Regions from separate parts of the Pseudoalteromonas sp. SR44-5 genome, predicted to be linked through region 1. Evidence: predicted binding sites of a transcription regulator. Region 1 holds the regulator's gene; each other region holds the start of a gene.
What was found. Region 1 encodes sigma-54, which starts transcription at its own class of promoters, with help from an activator protein. Its sites were predicted from a motif close to GTTGGCACGNNNNTNGNNT; they were not measured.

Region 1 (6,032 bases):
GGCTTTACCGCCGATGACTTTGCGCTATCGCATCCTGGTGGTAGCTTAGGTAAACGTTTACTATTGTGTTTAAAAGATATTATGCACAGTGGCCCAGCAACGCCTATGATCAATGATAAGCAATGTATCAAAGATGCATTAATCGAAATGTCGGCAAAAGGCTTAGGTATGACAGCTATTGTTGATGACACAGGGCAACTTGCAGGGCTTTTTACTGATGGTGATTTACGGCGAATTTTAGAGCAACGAATAGATATTCACAGTACTTTGATAAGCACTGTCATGACCCGCTCTTGCACTACTGCAACTGCTGATATGCTTGCCGCCGAGGCACTCAATATCATGGAGAATAAGCGTATCAATGGCTTAATTGTAGTTGATGATAAACACCACCCTATTGGTGCTCTTAATATGCAAGATTTGCTCAAAGCAGGAGTTTTATAATGCAGTTTGCTGACTTATATCAGCCACTTTCAGATGATGCTCGCGAGCGAGCACAAAAAATCAAACTCCTGATCTGTGATATCGATGGGGTGTTTTCAGATGGTCGTATTTATCTTGGTAACCAAGGTGAAGAACTCAAAGCGTTTAATACTAAAGATGGCTTTGGTATCAAAGCACTGATCAATAGCGGTTTTGAAGTTGCCGTGATCACCGGTCGTCATTCACAGATAGTTCAGCAACGGATGACTAGCCTGACAGTACCGCATATTTACCAAGGCCAAGAAAACAAGTTGCAAGCTTATCAACAGCTCAAGGATAAATTGCAGTTAAGCGATGAACAAATCGCTTACATAGGCGATGACGGACCTGACTTGCCGGTAATGGAATTGGTTGGTTTTGCGGTGGCAGTAAATGATGCGCATCCACTAATCAAACGCATTTCACATTATACAACCATGCTACCTGGTGGCTTTGGGGCGGTGCGTGAACTCACTGATTTATTAATGCTCGAAAATGGTAAATCATTAACCAGCGAAGGCACGAGCTCATGAATAGTGCGCGTTTAATATTATGCGTATTATTTGTCGGCTGCATGGTATGGCTGTGGTATCCGTATTTTTATCAAAGTACCGCCATAAAACAACACCAAGAAGATATAATAGCAAAACCTGATTATACTGCGGTGGCATTAAAACAAACCGCATTTGATGAACAAGGTAAAATTAGCCACAAAGTAACAGCTGCAAAAATGGAACTCTACCAACAGTTAGGGTTCACTTACTTTGAACAACCTATTTTTACACTCTATAATCAACAGCAGACGTGGCAAATTAATGCCGATGAAGCCACCTTATATGAAAATCATCAATTAATTTTAGAAGGTAATGTGGTTGCTAAAAACCTGACCAATAATGCCATGATTGAACATATAAACGCAGATAATATTCAGGTTGATATTGAACTACAAACCATGAGTTCAGAACAACCAGTTGAATTAATCGGACCAAATTTAAAAATCACTGGGCGCGGTCTCCATGCCGACTTAAAAGCCGAAGTGGTAGAACTAATTAACCATACGCGAACCATATATTATGACCAATAAATTTGCTCACTTGCTTGTTATACCAAGCTTATTCATTGCTTTTGCAAGCTTTGCTGAAAATACGACACCACCTGCAGATCAAGTCTCTATCAGTGCTGACACGCAGCTTGCCCAACTGAAAGACAATATCGGTATTTTTGAAAAAAATGTTGAAATCATTCATGGTAACCGCCGTATCAAAGCGGATCGACTTGAAGTCCATAAGCGCGAAGATTTAGGCGATAACAAACAACTACTTGTCGCAACTGGCAGTCCGGCTTACTTTGAAGAAAAACAAACTGATGGCACAGTAATGAGTGCCAGTGCTGATGAAGTCCGTTACGATGTCGCTAAGCGCTATTTAACCTTGGTTGGCAATGCACAAGTCACTCAGGCAGGTCAAAAAATCAATGCCAAAAGCATTACCTATGATATGGACCAGCAACTGATCAGTGCTGAAAAAGGCGCAAGCTCAAGCGATCGTGTGCACACCATTTTGGTACCAGTAGACAGTAAAAAAGACAAATCTAAAGGGCAGCCATGAGTACATTAAAAGCTGAATTTCTAGCAAAAAGCTATAAAGGTCGCCAAGTTGTAAAAAGCGTGGGTTTAGAAGTTAGCGCAGGCAGCATTGTTGGCTTATTGGGTCCTAATGGCGCTGGTAAAACCACCACCTTTTATATGATTGTGGGTTTAGTTCCAAGCGACAAAGGTAAAATCAGTATTGATGATAATGACATCACCTTACTGCCAATGCACAGTCGCGCACGGTTAGGGATTGGCTACCTGCCACAAGAATCATCCATCTTCCGTAAATTAACTGTTTATCAAAACCTGATGGCTATTTTAGAAACTCGTAAAGAGCTGAATAAACAAGCCAGAGAAGAAGCGCTCGACAGCTTACTTGATGAGTTTAGCATTCAACATATCCGCGACAGCCAAGGTATGGCATTATCTGGCGGTGAACGTCGTCGAGTTGAAATTGCACGCGCTTTAGCCGCAAACCCAAAATTTATCTTACTTGATGAGCCTTTTGCTGGCGTTGATCCTATTTCAGTGTTAGATATAAAGAAGATTATTGAACACCTTAAAAACCGTGGTATTGGCGTGCTTATTACCGACCACAATGTACGAGAAACCCTTGATGTTTGTGAAAAAGCCTACATAGTTTCTCATGGGGAGTTAATTGCATCAGGTACCCCTGAGCATGTACTCGCCGACCAAACAGTCCGCGATGTTTACCTGGGCGAGCAATTTAGGCTATAAAGCCACGCTCGGCTAAGTATCTGCTAGACTTAACGATGATAACAATAAAAGGATTGTTAGAGATACATGAGGCAATCACTCCAGCTGCGCATGGGCCAGCAACTTACAATGACACCACAGCTGCAACAAGCAATTCGCTTATTGCAACTCAGTACATTGGATCTCCAGCAAGAAATTCAAGAAGCGCTCGACAGCAATCCATTGTTAGAGCTAGAAGAACATGAATATTCAGACGACACGGCTGGTAAAAACGAACAAAAACAAGATAACGATGACTTAACCGTTAGCGCATCAGCAGACGACAAGCCAAGCGAATATGAACAAGAAAGTAGCGAAGCATTAAGTAAAGAGACCTTAAGTGACGAAATGGCTATGGACGTCACCTGGGACGAATACATGAGTGCTGCGCCAAATACGTCATCTGGGCCAATGCCTGAAGATGAGTCAATTTATCAAGGTGCCTCAACTGAAACCTTGCACGAATATCTAATGTGGCAATTACAACTCACACCTTTTAGTCCAACCGATGAAGCCATTGCCATTGCGATTGTTGAAGCCGTTGACGATTCAGGTATTTTAACCTTGAGCTGCGAAGACATCGCAGAAAGCTTAAATCAAGGTAATAACGAAGAAGAAATCGAACTCGACGAAGTGCAAGCAGTGTTAAAACGCATTCAGTTGTTTGACCCTGTTGGTATTGCTGCGCGCAGCCTACAAGAATGTTTATGTATTCAATTAAATCAATTTGATCCTGCAACTCCTTGGATTAGCGAGACAAAAATGATTTTAACTGATCATATCGATTTATTAGCTAGTCGTGACTATCGCACTTTGATGAAAAAGACTAAGCTTAAAGAAGATGAACTAAAAGAAGTAATGACACTGATCCACAGCCTTAACCCAAAGCCTGCGGATACCATAGTACGCGAAGAATCAGAGTATGTTATTCCTGACGTTTCGGTGAAAAAAATTAAAGGTCGCTGGGTGGTTGAACTCAATCCAGACAGCATGCCAAAAATTAGAGTGAACAGCCAATATGCGGCGATGTCACGCTCTGTAAAATCAAGCACTGACAGCCAATTTATACGCTCGCATTTGCAAGAAGCTAAATGGTTTATTAAAAGCCTAGAAAGTCGTAACGAGACGTTACTCAAAGTAACCAACTGCATTGTTAAACAGCAGCAAGGATTCTTTGAGCATGGCCCTGAGGCCATGCGCCCTATGGTACTAAACGACGTTGCCGAAATGGTTGAGATGCACGAATCAACAATTTCTCGTGTAACCACCCAAAAATACATGCATACCCCTCGTGGTATATTTGAGTTAAAATATTTTTTCTCGAGCCATGTAAGTACTGAGAACGGCGGCGAATGCTCATCGACAGCCATTCGAGCATTGATCAGAAAATTGATCAGTGCAGAAAACTCAGCGAAACCATTGAGTGATAGTAAAATTGCAGATATATTGGCAGAGCAAGGTATCAAAGTAGCTAGACGGACTATTGCAAAATACCGCGAGTCACTGGCTATTCCACCGTCAAATCAACGTAAAAGTTTGATTTAAGGCGTAAAATCACAAGAGGAAAATGCTTATGCAACTAAATTTAACTGGTCGTCATGTAGAAATTACTGATTCATTAAGAGACTATGTAAACAATAAGTTTGCCAAGCTTGAAAGGCATTTTGATCATATCAATAATGTCCATGTCATTCTTGATGTAGAAAAGCTAAGCCAAAAAGCAGAAGCCACATTACATGTCAGTGGCGCTGAATTATTTGCCTCAACTGAGCACCAAGACATGTATGCAGCCATTGACGGACTAATCGACAAACTTGACCGTCAGGTAATTAAACACAAAGAGAAGCACGCTCGACACTAACACTATGAAATTAAGCTCACTTATTTGCCAGGACTGCAGTAAAGCTGCGGTCCTTTTTAATAGCAAAAAACGGATCATTGAATTTATCAGCCAATTGGCTCATGAACAACTTCCTCAGCTATCACAACAAGAAATCCTCAACGCACTACTGTCGAGAGAAAAACTAGGTAGTACGGGTATTGGTCGTGGTATTGCTATTCCTCATGGCCGTATGAGTGGTGTTGAAAACCCGCTAGCAATAATTATAGTGAGTGAATCACCGATTGATTTTGATGCGATAGATAATCGCCCAGTTGATATATTTGTAGCTCTCATCGTGCCAGATGGTGATAGCCAACTTCATTTGAAGACGTTAGCCACAATTGCTGATAAACTCAACGACAAAGATTTTTGTAAACAACTACGTAGCGCAAAAACAGACCAAGATTTGTATCACGTAATTGCTGCGCAATCGTAGCCAAATGAAGGAGAATTTACATGGAGTTAATCATCATCAGTGGGCGTTCTGGCTCAGGTAAATCTGTTGCTCTGCGTGTAGTAGAAGATCTTGGCTATTATTGTGTAGATAATATTCCGGTAAACTTATTACCTTCATTAGTGCGCAGTGTCTCTGATAATTATGACAAAATTGCCGTCAGTATTGATGTCCGTAATTTACCGAAAGAGCAGGAAGAATTTAACGATATTCTTGAATACTTGCCTGGTTTTGCAAATCCGACGCTATTTTATTTAGACAGTGATGATCAAACCCTGATCAAACGTTTTTCTGAAACTCGCCGCTTACACCCATTATCTTTGGACTCTTTGCCACTGGATTTAGCTATCAAGCAAGAAAAAGTATTACTTGATGTATTAACTACTCGCGCTGACTTTATACTTGATACCACTGATCTGAGTGTCCACCAGCTTGCAGAGTCAATCCGTGAAAAGATTTTAGGGAAAAAAGATAAAAAACTAATCATTACCTTTGAATCATTTGGTTTTAAATATGGTATCCCAAAAGAAGCTGATTATGTTTTTGATGCACGCTTTTTACCAAACCCACATTGGGAGCCTGAGCTTAAGCCACTTACAGGCCTTGATCAGCCAGTAAAAGATTATTTAGCCAGCCATAGTATCGTACAAAAATTCACTTGGCAGATCCAAACCTTTGTACAAACTTGGTTACCGCATTTGGAGCGTAATAACCGCAGTTACTTAACAATTGCTATTGGTTGCACCGGTGGTCAACATCGCTCAGTTTATCTAGCGCAAACTATAGGTGAAAGCTTCTCGATGAGCCACAGCAATGTGAAAATTCGCCATCGTGAACAAGAATAACAACTCACGTTTACAGTAAGGAATGTTGATGCGTTTAGAAGA
Region 2 (6,032 bases), on a different contig from region 1:
CCATCAGCTCCTTCGACACCTAACCCGCCAACAATTAGACTACCTTGCGCGATAGCATAAGTATTTCCATCAACCCCTTTCAAAAAGGTTTGTAGTAATGTTCCACCACGTAAGCTACCCGCACTACCAATTGACGATACAGTAATATCGATTGTCTGCCCTGGCTTTCTAAATGCAGGTAATTCTGCATGCACAGCAACCGCTGCTACATTTTTGATTTTGGGTTTTAAATTCGATGCCATGGTAATACCAAAACTATTTAGCATGGCTTTAAAACTTTGTTCAGTAAAACGACTTTGCTCACCGGTGCCAGGTAAACCTACTACCAGACCATAACCAACTAACTGGTTTGAGCGAACACCTTCAACCATTGAGACATCCTTGATACGTTCAGCGCTAGCAATAGAATGCCAAGCTAATAAACATATACACAGCAACGCTTTCAAGCTATTCATATCAACATCCTTTAAAAAGGGAACAGAGAGCTAGTGAAGAATCGAGTTAACCATCCTGCCGTTTGAGTCTCTTGCATTTGCCCTTTACCAGAATACTGAATACGCGCATTTGCGATTCTGTTAGAGGTCACAGTATTATCTGCAGTAACATCTTGCGGGCGAACAAGACCTTCCAAACGAATAAATTCTTCGCCGGAGTTTAAAGTCAGCCATTTTTCACCACGGATCACTAAATTACCATTAGGTAATACCCGCATAACATTTACGGAAATATCACCAAATAAACTATTAGATTGATTTGACTTAGTATCACCTTTGAATTTAGCACCGCTGCCCACACCAAACTGAATACTATCGCCACCAATATTAACCGGTAGTCCGCCTAACCCAATGACAGGATCTAAGCTGGCATCACTTTGTTTATCCGTTTCAGTTTTAGCTGCTTTAGATGATTGCGTCGATTCTTGCAGTTTAACTGTAATAATATCTCCGGTGCGTAACGCTTTTTTATCTGAATATAAATCGTTTGATAAATTGCTATCAAACAATGAGCCTGTCGGTACAACTTGCGCTGCAGCAGGCTCTGGGTACATAGGAGCATAGTATGGATCATCTTGAACCACGCTGTGGTTTTGAGTCGTCATACAACCACTCAATATAAATGCACCCGTTAAGATTATAGATAAATTACGCATAACTTTGCTCCGAATTAGTTAAAGTTGCTGACTGATGTAACTCATCATTTCGTCAACCGCTGAAATCACCTTTGAATTCATTTCATAGATACGTTGAGTTTCAATTAGGTTAACTAACTCTTCGGTTACATTTACGTTAGAGGTTTCAAGTGCGCCTTGGACAACAGTGCCTAATCCTTCTAGACCAGGGTTACCTTGTACAGGTGCGCCACTGACGGCCGTTTCGGTATATAAATTTTGGCCTACAGGCTCTAGACCTGATGGATTGATAAAGTCACTGATCGTTAACTGACCAATCACCACATTCTCAGGTTGTCCTTCTATTTTCACCGATACCTCACCATCTTGTGATACGGTAATTGACTTCGCATCATCCGGTACATTCATTTCTGGCTGCACAGGAAAACCTGCACCAGCAGTAACAATACGACCATCTTCATCCGTGGTAAATTGACCATTTCGAGAATAGGCGATATTGCCATCGGGCTGTAAAACTTCAAAAAAACCGGGCCCTGATATCATCCAATCCAATGAGTTTTCAGTGGTTAACATGTTACCTTGAGAAAAGTTCTTCTGATTAGCAACTACTTTGGTACCAGCACCAAGCATCAGACCAGAAGGCATCTCTGTATCTTGTGATGAACGCCCCCCTGGCTGATTAATATTTTGATAAAGCAAATCTTCAAATACAGCACGACTTTTCTTATAACCAACAGTACTGGCATTGGCTAAATTATTTGAGATAACCGAAATATCGGTTTGTTGAGCATCAAGCCCCGTTTTACTTATCCACAATGCAGGATTCATATTAATGTCCTCTCAATAAAGTTAAACAATACGCAGCAATTGAGTTTGACGTTCGTCAATTTCTTCAGCCGTTTTCATTAACTTAACTTGTAATTCAAATTGGCGTTGATGGCTTATCATATCCACCATCTCATGTACCGGATTCACATTTGACATTTCCAAAGTGCCACTCATTACTTTCACATCATTAGAGATGTCACAAAATCCACATATACCATTTTCCAGTAATTCGGGTTTTGGTCGAAATAAGCCATCATTGCCTTTTTCAAGCTCAGAATTATTTGCCTTAATTACCTTCAAACGGTCAACAACTTCTAAAAAGTTAGCCGGCGCACCTTGCGGGCGAACTTGGATTGAACCATCGTCACTAAATTCGACTTTCTCCACTGGCAATGGCAAAATAATCGGTCCACCTTCGCCAATAACTTGACGCCCGTGACTGGTGATCAAAGCGCCATCAGGAGTGATATTCAACGTGCCAACTTTAGTATATGCCTCATTACCTGAAGCATCTTGCACTGTAAGCCACCCTTTATCGCTCATAGCAATATCAAGATCACGTCCAGTTTCAACAATACCGCCGGAAGTCATATTAGAGCCTGGCCGTTCCTGCATAGTAAAAACACGTGTCGGTAAGCCTTCACCAAAAGCTTGCATTGAGCGCGCTTGCGCGAAGTCAGCTTTAAAGCCTGTGGTATTGGCATTTGCTAAATTATTTGCTTTAAGCTCTAGGCCCCGCAAACTTTGCTTAGCTCCAGACGCTGCAATGTAGACCATCTTGTCCATAACATCGACTCACGTTAAAAATCTATAACATGGCAAATGCAAGATAAGTGCCACAATAAAATGACGTAATAAATTACAAAATATAATCAAGCACAAATAAAAAAGGCTGCTAATAAATAGCAGCCTAGGTGTCGGATTGTAAAAAATATTAAAACGAGATTAACGGATCTGCAAAATAGCTTGCTGTAGTGTTGAATTCACTTCGAGTGCACGCGAGTTAGCTTGGAAGTTACGCTGTGCGCTGATCAAATCAACAAGCTCATTGGTTAAGTTCACGTTTGATTGCTCTAATGCTGATGAGCTAATCTTACCAAATGCGCCTGAATTTGCTTCACCCGCTACAGGGTCACCTGAAGTTAAACTTTTCTTCCATGACGTATTGCCTACTTGTTGTAACCCCTGTGAATTGGGAAAACGGACTAACGCAACTTGTCCTAAATAATTAGAGTCGCCATTACTATAAGAAGCAACAATTTTTCCATCAACACCAATGTCTATATTTGCCAACCGTCCCACAGCAGCACCATCTTGAGATAATACTTTATTTTCAAACTTGCCTGCATGCTGAGTCGGGATTTTTGCAGAGGTACCTGCTTCATCGCGCCAGTTGATAGTTACATTATTAGGAAAGCTAGCACCATTGCCTAAAAACCCTGTCAAATTAGTGCTATCTAACACAACAGGGTTAAATGTATTGCCTGTATTTGCGGTACCATTGGTGTTAAGTGGTAAGCCGTTCGCATCAAACTGAAATGTTGAAATTGGGTTAAATGGTCCAGTAGCGCCTTGCGAGCTACCATCTGGGTTGAATGCTTGACCGTCTAACGTTGCATAGGTTTGCCACTCATTAGCATTACCTGTAACAGCTGCATCTGTTTTCACAAAATACAATTGCATAGTATGCGGCTCACCTAGCGAATCATAAACATTGGTTGAGGTAGAGTGAGTATATGACCCTGATTGAGTTGGATCAAATGGTGTAATAGTCGGTGTATCTTTGGTCGAATCCAATCTAAATGACGAATATACACTTGTGGTAGCGCGCGGGGAACCTGACGAATCAGGAATTTGAATCGCCCCAGAGGAGGTTAAACTTACTGATGTTGCATCTCCACTAACTTCATCAACAGGAAAGCCTTGTAAGTAATTACCTTGTGCGTCAACGATAAAGTTATCTTTATCTAATTTAAACGCCCCTGCACGAGTAAATGTTTTATCTTGTGAGCCTAACTCATTGCTAAGAGCAAAGTATCCTTCACCTCCTATAGCAAGATCGAGTGAATTTTTAGTGCCTAATGTTGAACCTTGGTGAAATTGCTGTGCTACAGATGCTGTTTGTACACCATCACCATTTTTAGTTTTACCCGAAGAAAAAACTGATGATGAATAAACATCGGCAAACTCAGCTCTCGATTCTTTAAAACCGTAAGTATTTACATTAGCGATGTTATTAGCAGTAACATCCAAATCTTTTTGTGCGGCAGCAATGCCAGTTAATGCAATATTAAAACTCATAATTCACCTCTAACCTATAAAATTTAGCCAATAGGCTAAAAAATAAATAAAATTTATCACGCAATTTCTGCGACATCAGACAGCTTAACTGCCCCTTCTTTAGTGTTAATAATAATACCGTTAGCGCCATTAATATTGACGCTATCAATATTTTTATAAGAGGCCATGGGTAAACTAGTAAATTCTTCGCCCATGCTGCCCTCTGCTTTGATATTGTATTCTCCTGGCGGAAGGCTCTCACCGGCTTCATTTTTTCCATCCCAGTTAAAACGTAAGCCACCAGCAGGTTTATCACCTAACTCAATTACTCTCACTAGTTGTCCGGAAGCATCTGTAATACTGAGCCTTAAATCTTTAACGGGACTTTCAACAGCAATCATGCCCGAGACATCACCACTGCTGTTAAGATCTAATGTATCTGATTCAACTAAAGCTTTTTTACCTACCAGAGTTGATGCTTGCAACGCTGAATTAGAGGTCATTGAAGCAGCCAAAGACTCAAACTTTGAATTTAAATTTGAGATACCTTCTGCCATGGTAAAGTTCGTCATTTGTGCAATCATTTGGTCGTTGTCCGCAGGTTTACTGGGATCTTGAAACGACAGTTGCTGCGTTAATAATGAAAAGAAATCCTCTTGCGTTAATGCATCACTTTTCTTTTCACCAGTCTTTTCGTCAGCCTCTTGTTTACTCGGCCAACGAAGCGAATCTATATAGCTTGATGATGCAGTATTTATGTCGTTACTCATAATCTAACCCTCAATTACCGCTGCCCAAGCAACAGTGTTTTACTTAACATTTGCTTCGCTGCATCAGCAACTTGCACATTGGTTTGATAAGAGCGTGAGGCGGAAATCATATTAGCCATTTCTTCAACGACATTAACGTTAGGTTTGTAGATATAACCATTTTCATCCGCACTGGGGTGATTTGGGTTATATTCAATTTGCAGTGGTTTATTACTCTCTACAATGCCTAGTACTTTAACGCCAACAGACGATCCCTGCGTATTACCAGTTGATTCTGATGCTTTCATCAGTTCAGCTGCAAAAACAGGGTGACGCGCCCGGTAAGTTTTGTCTTGGCTTGAGCTAATGCTATTGGCATTGGAAATATTACTTGCGGTGGTGTTCAAACGCACATTTTGCGCACTCATACCACTACCTGAAATATCAAAAACGTTATATAAACTCATGCTTAGGCTCCTTGACTACCGAGGGCTTTTTTAAGGCCTTTAATTTTACTACTCATAAATTGCAGGCTTGCCTGATACTCTAATGAGTTCTTTGTATACAAGTTTCGTTCCACTTGTATATCAACCGAGTTACCATCACCTGTATCTGCTTGATTTGGCGAACGAAACATTTCACTATTACCGACATAACGACTACCACCGGCAATGTGATTCGGGTTAGTTGTTACCATGTTATTGCCGCCTTGCTGGTGGCTTTTTGCCGCTTTCAATGCTGAGGCAAAGTCGATATCCTTCGCTTTATAGCCCGGCGTATCAGCATTAGCGATATTGGTTGCTAATAACTCAGCACGTTGCGAACGGATCAACATTGCATGAGGATGAACCCCAAATGCTTTATCAAAACTGATAGCCATAACCATCTCCAAAAAATTGACTTAAGATGATTAATGCAAAAGGTGAGCCAACTAGATTAGTATTTTATGAAGTGTTTAATTTTTGATTTAAAAAGAAAAACGATGTGGAGGCACATCGTTTTATCGTATTCTAGATTCGGCTTTACTACCGATGAGATTTGAGTTA
Region 3 (6,032 bases), on a different contig from region 1:
ACGAACACAACGGCATTGGCGCACCAATTAAAGCAGCTTTAACAGTGGTCCAAAAACCTTCTTTACCTAAATGTTTATTTAAAAAATTTGCCGGTAAATACACATTTAATAACCCGGCAATGAGTAAACCAAGCATTAACCAAGGGGCAGATAATAAAAATAACTGCCAAAAATTATTGAGTAAGTCCATCGATGTCCTCCAAAGTGGTTAATATTGAACAGTTATCTGCGGGCTCTTGTCCGCCACAGCACTTATCAGCTAACACGGATAATGATTGATGAAAACGTGTTAATTCAGCAATGCGCTCTGCGACTAAGTCACGCTTTTGTATTGTTAGGTTTTTAACTTCATGGCAAGAATGCTGATGTTTTTTAAATTTAATTTGCAGCAACTCCTTGATCTCTGCCAAGCTAAAGCCAACATTTTTAGCACGTAAAATAAACTTCATTTGCTTTAATGCAGCTTCACCATAATCGCGATAACCGGCCCCGGTTCGACTTGATGGCGTTAACAAATTATGTTTTTCATAGTATCTTAGGGTATCTGTAGAGACACCTAACTGATTAGCAAATTCACCTATTTTCATCTGTGTCTCCAATGAGTGTATTATCAACTGATGCCAAGTATAAACCTTAGAGTACACACCAAGGTCAAGCATTAAAATTATTTTATTTAATAAGGAAAGCGCATGAATATTACCCTTCTCGATACTGCCACATTAGCAGGCACATCACTTGAGCCTTTTCAAACACTTGGCAATTTCACTAGTTATTCACTAACCAGTCCAGCACAAGTATTAGCGCACAGTGCAGGCGCTGATGTATTGATCACCAATAAAGTGGTACTTAATCGCGAAACACTGGCAAAACTTCCTGAATTAAAGCTCATATGTGTAGCCGCAACTGGCACTAACAATGTTGATTTAGTCGCCGCTAAAGAGTTTGGCATTGCCGTTACCAATGTGGCCGGGTATTCAACACCTTCGGTTGTACAACATACCTTTGCACTGATCACAAATTTACTGGGTAATACTCACCGCTACATTGCTGATTGCCAACAAGGGTTATGGCAACAAAGTGAGATGTTCTGCCGCCTTGATTACCGTTTTAATGATATTGGAGGTAAAACTCTGGCAATTATCGGTTATGGTTCGCTTGGTAAAGCTGTTGCGGATGTTGCACGTGCTTTTGGTGCCAATGTAGTTATCAGTGAGCGTAAAAACCAAGTAACTAGAGAGGGCCGAACAGAATTTTACCAAGCAATAAAAACAGCTGATATTATTAGTGTACACTGCCCTTTAACCGATGAAAGTCGTGATCTGATTGGTGCTGCTGAACTTGCTATGATGAAACCCAATGCCATTTTAATTAACACCGCGCGCGGTGGTATCGTTAATGAAGCTGATTTAGCCAACGCACTGAGCAATAACCAAATTGCAGGAGCGGGATTTGACGTATTAAGTAAAGAACCAGCTGCGAAGGATAATCCATTGGCCGCTTATCGTGGTGATAATTTAATACTGACTCCACATATTGCATGGGCCAGTGAAGAGTCAATCATTCGCTTAGTAAAGCAAGTCAGCTTAAATATTAGCGCATTTAGCCAAGGTCAAAGCTTAAATAGACTGGTCTAATCAACTAACTTTTAGTTAGTTACGCTATACAAGGTGGTTAAATGTAATTTACCGCCTTACAAAAAAACCTAATCTATTGATTTTAAATAATATAAAATATTGGCCAGTTCTTTGCTAACTAATAGACAAATTAAAATCAATATTTAGTATCAGGATAAAATAATGAAAAAAGTACTTTTAATTGCCGCGCTTACAGCCCCTCTTCTTACTGGTTGTGTAATTGCAGTATCCGATGGTGAAGCAGAAACGCATTGGGCTGGTAATAGTTCAAGCTGGGAAGAACATCATCAATTTAATCGTGAAAGCATCTCGGGGCTCACTTTAGATACCAGCTATCAAAATGTATTAAATAAATTAAAAACTCCCGACTTTACAGAATTATTAAAAAAAGACGGTGATGTATACCAAGTACTATTTTATGCCACCCATAGTATTCACTCTGACGGAAAAATGACAAAAGATGAATGTACTCCACTGGTCTTTAAAAACGAGAAACTGATTGGTGTGGGTGATAGTATTTATAATTCACTTAGCGCCATTTAGACACAAAACTAAAGCAGTAAAGAGTGGAGCATATTCACTCTTTATTTGCTGTAATAACTGACTTTACTAACTTGCGTCAATAACTCGAGCGATAATTTTATCGCGGCCACTATCTTTAGCTTGATATAAACCTAAATCGGCTTCTTCAAGTAATATATGCTCAGCATAAACTTGACCAAACTCAGTTGTAGCAACCCCAATACTTATCGTAATGTGAGCGGCATTGAGTGATGCTTTATGCGGGATAGCAAGCGCATTAACAGCATCTCTGAGTTTATTAGCAAATTCCAATGCCTCGTACTGGTTGGTGTCGGGTAATACTGCAGCAAATTCTTCACCGCCGTAGCGCGCAACAAAGTCAGTACCTCGCTCACACGCTGCAACTAATGCATGTGCCACACGTTTAAGGCAGTCATCCCCGGCACGGTGGCCATAACAATCGTTATAACGCTTAAAGTGGTCTATATCTATTAATAGCACCGATAACGGTGTACCAGCTCGACGGCTGCGACGCCATTCTCGCGATAAGCTTTCATCTAAATAACGCCGATTAGGTATTTCTGTCAGCCCATCAATTGAGGCGAGCATTTCTAACAAATCATTTTTTTGCTTGATCAATAATTGATTACGCACTCGTGCACGTACTATTGCGGGACTAAATGGCTTAGCAATATAGTCCATTGCGCCTAATTCAAACCCTTTCGCTTCATCATCATGGCTTGTATTAGCTGAAATAAAGATGACTGGAATAGCGTGCGTAGTTGAATTTTCTTTTAACTGAATTAACACCTCATAGCCATTAATGCCGGGCATTACTATATCGAGGATAATTAAGTCAACCGCCGTTGATTTAACAAATGTAAGGGCTTTTTCACCACTTTCAACTAAAAATATTTCGTGATCATTCGCTAATGTTTTTTCCAACACTAATCGATTTAATGGGTCGTCATCAACGATCAGTATTTTGGCTTTCTTCAACATTTACTGAGCCTTGTATTTGAATGTATCTATTTACTTGTACTAATTCGAACTCTAACTGACTCAGGGATATTTGCCCTACGTCTGGTGTCTTACGTAGTCTACTTTCTAATTGCTGAGCGGTAGCACTTAGGCGATTAAAGCCAAGGTTTCCTGACACACCTTTAATACTATGCACTAATCGTTCCAACGCTTTTGTTTGCATCGGCACTTTTAATTGCTGCAGATGGCTTACACACAACTTAGCAAGTTTACCCAACATTACCTGTAGTAAATCATTATGGCCCGAGAATTGTTCTAATGCAAAAGAATGATTATAAAAAACAGCGCCGGTAATTCTCAGCTCATTTATCGCCGCTAATAACGTCGCTGCAACTACTGGTTTTGTTAAATGTTTATTCATACCCACTGCAAGTGAGCGTTGCTCGTCAGCTGCTTCACAATGCGCAGTTAGCGCAAAAATAGGTAATTGCTGTTGATCATAACGTTGTCGCAATAAAGCGGTTGCTTGCAACCCATCGACTTCTGGCATTTGAATATCCATTAAGATCAGATCAGGCATGACTTGTGCAACCAAATCTATCCCTGCCATCGCCGAATTTGCCGTCATTACATTAATATGTGCTTTGCTTAAGATATTACTAACAATATCTAAATTAAGCTGATTATCATCAATAACTAACACTAGTAAGCCCGCAACGTTGAGTTTACTCTCTGCCGCTGTCAGATTTACATCAGGGCGTTTAGATACCGGCTCAACTTGCTGTATTCGTTGCACTAATGCAGAATTTTTCACACTGCACATTTGCATACCTTTAAGAGTTGGCAGCGGAGTATTTGGATCATTTTTAACAACATAAAGCTGCGTGTTATTACTCATCAATGCTGTTTTTATATTGTCTCGCGTTATAACTCTCGGTAGATCAACGTCATTAATGATGATCCGCTGATAATCTGCTAATACAGCGTGGTCTGTTAATTCAGCTAACTCAGAAAATTCTAGCGATTTTAATGGCGCTAATGCGGCAGGTAAATTAATTCCCCGCTCAGAATGAATCACTAAAGTATTGTGCCAGTCGATAGGGTCGATTTGAGCGGCAACATTAAAGGTTATAGTAAAGAAAAACTGACTACCTTGGCCTTTATTACTGACAACTTTAATTTCAGCTCCCATTAATGCCAATTCGTGTTTGACTATAGCGAGCCCTAGACCAACACCTTGATGGGTGCGAGTGAGTGATTCGTCGCCTTGCGTAAATGCGTCAAATAATCGACTCTGATCAGCTTTATCAATACCGATCCCGGTGTCAATCACTTTAAAACACAGGGTTTGTTTTGTTGGCGTCAATTCAACGGCTGTTATTTTCAAAGTGATACTGCCATGTTCAGTAAATTTCACGGCATTGGTGAGTAAATTACCGAGCACTTGCTGTAAGCGAATGTAATCGCCGACTAACTGCGGAGCAATTAGCGGATCAATATCGATATTAAAAGCCAAATCTTTTTGCTGGCAGAGCCCTATTAATACACTCTTGCAGCTGTCAACAAGTGCAACTACAGCAAAATCAACTAAGTCTAATTGCACTTGGTTATTTTCGATTCGCGCAAAATCAAGCATTCGATTAAGCATGGTTAATAAACTTTGCGCAGCATTTTTTGCTTGAACTGCATGCTGTTGCTGCTGCGCTGTTAAGCCTTGCTGAGTTACCATATCAATAAGGCCTGTCACAGCATGCAGTGGCGTGCGTATTTCATGGCTTAAGTTAGCAATAAACCGACTTTTGGCCTCGGTTGCCCGCTCGGCATCTTGTTTGGCCTGAGTCAATGCACTGACATCTTGAATATGAATAACATAATAGTAAGGTGCTTGTTGCTCATCCCATACTAAAGAGACGCTCAGCTGCCACCAGCAATTTAGCTCTTCTTGTCCTAAAGTAAGGTGGTAAACTTTCTTTTTCTCACTCAGCAATAAAGCTAAAAGCGTTGCTATTTCTTGCCACTGTTGCTGTGGAAATAAATCCACTAATAATAAATCCTGCTCAGTTTTATCAATCTTAAAAATCTTTCGCGCAGTTCGATTAAGTTGTAATACGGTCTGTTCAAGTGAAAGTAAAATCACTCCATTAGCAGCATACTCTATGGCGCTGCGAAACTTAGACTCTGACGCTTTTAATGCCAAAAGAGCTTGTTGTTGAGCAGTTATATCCCGGCCAATCCCCATTGAACCTAGTAACTGATTTTGATCGTTATAAAATGGCGCGATGGTTAATTGAAATGTTTGCTGCTGGGTTTCAAGACGTTGCTCAGCTTTAGCTTTGGTTGTTAAAACTTGTTGCTCTAATTCGCTGATCTGACCATTATCATCACTAATATCACATAACTGTAAGCCAACTAACTGCTCTTGCTCAAGACCTATGTATTGTTCATAAGCACGATTGCATCCTAAGAATGAGCCATCAATGTTTTTAAAATAAATAAGATCTGGCACACTATTGAGCATAGTATTCAATAATGCTAAATGGCGTTCTTTAGCCTCATAACTGCGCGCGAGTTCACGGGTCTTTATTTTTACTTGGTCATCAAGTTCACTATTTGCCTGCTGCAATGAGTTTACCAACTGCTGATTTTTGTTAAGCACCCACTTGATTCGGCTAAACCACGGCTGCCAGTTTGCTGGTATATGGTAATTTGAATAATCTTTATAGTGCACCTCATTTTGTTCAAGATACGCCATTAAATATGTCATGGGTTTCACAAAAATACGCTGGCTTAACCATAACAAGGTACTGAACATAATCACTAAAAACATACTCAAAAAAGTAAGTTCAATTAATACATCAGTTACAATCGGTGAGGCTAATTCATCATGCGATGCAA

Region 2: a site for sigma-54 is predicted at 2,780-2,798, ahead of H5154_RS10330 (flagellar basal body rod protein FlgF). Genes of this name have one in related genera too.
Region 3: a site for sigma-54 is predicted at 1,733-1,751, ahead of H5154_RS12425 (DUF3192 domain-containing protein). Genes of this name have one in related genera too.

What each region holds. Positions count from the first base shown of each region.
Region 1 covers NZ_JACJDT010000061.1:12,207-18,238, forward strand. Annotated here, with positions in the region: gene H5154_RS21020 (KpsF/GutQ family sugar-phosphate isomerase) at 1-444, shown strand, start outside; gene kdsC (3-deoxy-manno-octulosonate-8-phosphatase KdsC) at 444-995, shown strand; gene lptC (LPS export ABC transporter periplasmic protein LptC) at 992-1,546, shown strand; gene lptA (lipopolysaccharide transport periplasmic protein LptA) at 1,536-2,069, shown strand; gene lptB (LPS export ABC transporter ATP-binding protein) at 2,066-2,791, shown strand; gene H5154_RS21045 (RNA polymerase factor sigma-54) at 2,858-4,354, shown strand; gene hpf (ribosome hibernation promoting factor) at 4,383-4,670, shown strand; gene ptsN (PTS IIA-like nitrogen regulatory protein PtsN) at 4,675-5,127, shown strand; gene rapZ (RNase adapter RapZ) at 5,148-5,990, shown strand; gene H5154_RS21065 (HPr family phosphocarrier protein) at 6,019-6,032, shown strand, end outside.
Region 2 covers NZ_JACJDT010000014.1:95,180-101,211, forward strand. Annotated here, with positions in the region: gene H5154_RS10315 (flagellar basal body P-ring protein FlgI) at 1-455, opposite strand, end outside; gene flgH (flagellar basal body L-ring protein FlgH) at 467-1,150, opposite strand; gene flgG (flagellar basal-body rod protein FlgG) at 1,169-1,957, opposite strand; gene H5154_RS10330 (flagellar basal body rod protein FlgF) at 1,979-2,743, opposite strand; gene flgE (flagellar hook protein FlgE) at 2,903-4,258, opposite strand; gene H5154_RS10340 (flagellar hook assembly protein FlgD) at 4,315-5,007, opposite strand; gene flgC (flagellar basal body rod protein FlgC) at 5,022-5,453, opposite strand; gene flgB (flagellar basal body rod protein FlgB) at 5,456-5,866, opposite strand.
Region 3 covers NZ_JACJDT010000020.1:44,797-50,828, forward strand. Annotated here, with positions in the region: gene H5154_RS12410 (SO_0444 family Cu/Zn efflux transporter) at 1-190, opposite strand, end outside; gene zntR (Zn(2+)-responsive transcriptional regulator) at 174-587, opposite strand; gene H5154_RS12420 (D-2-hydroxyacid dehydrogenase) at 690-1,634, shown strand; gene H5154_RS12425 (DUF3192 domain-containing protein) at 1,797-2,177, shown strand; gene H5154_RS12430 (diguanylate cyclase) at 2,244-3,158, opposite strand; gene H5154_RS12435 (PAS domain-containing hybrid sensor histidine kinase/response regulator) at 3,127-6,032, opposite strand, start outside.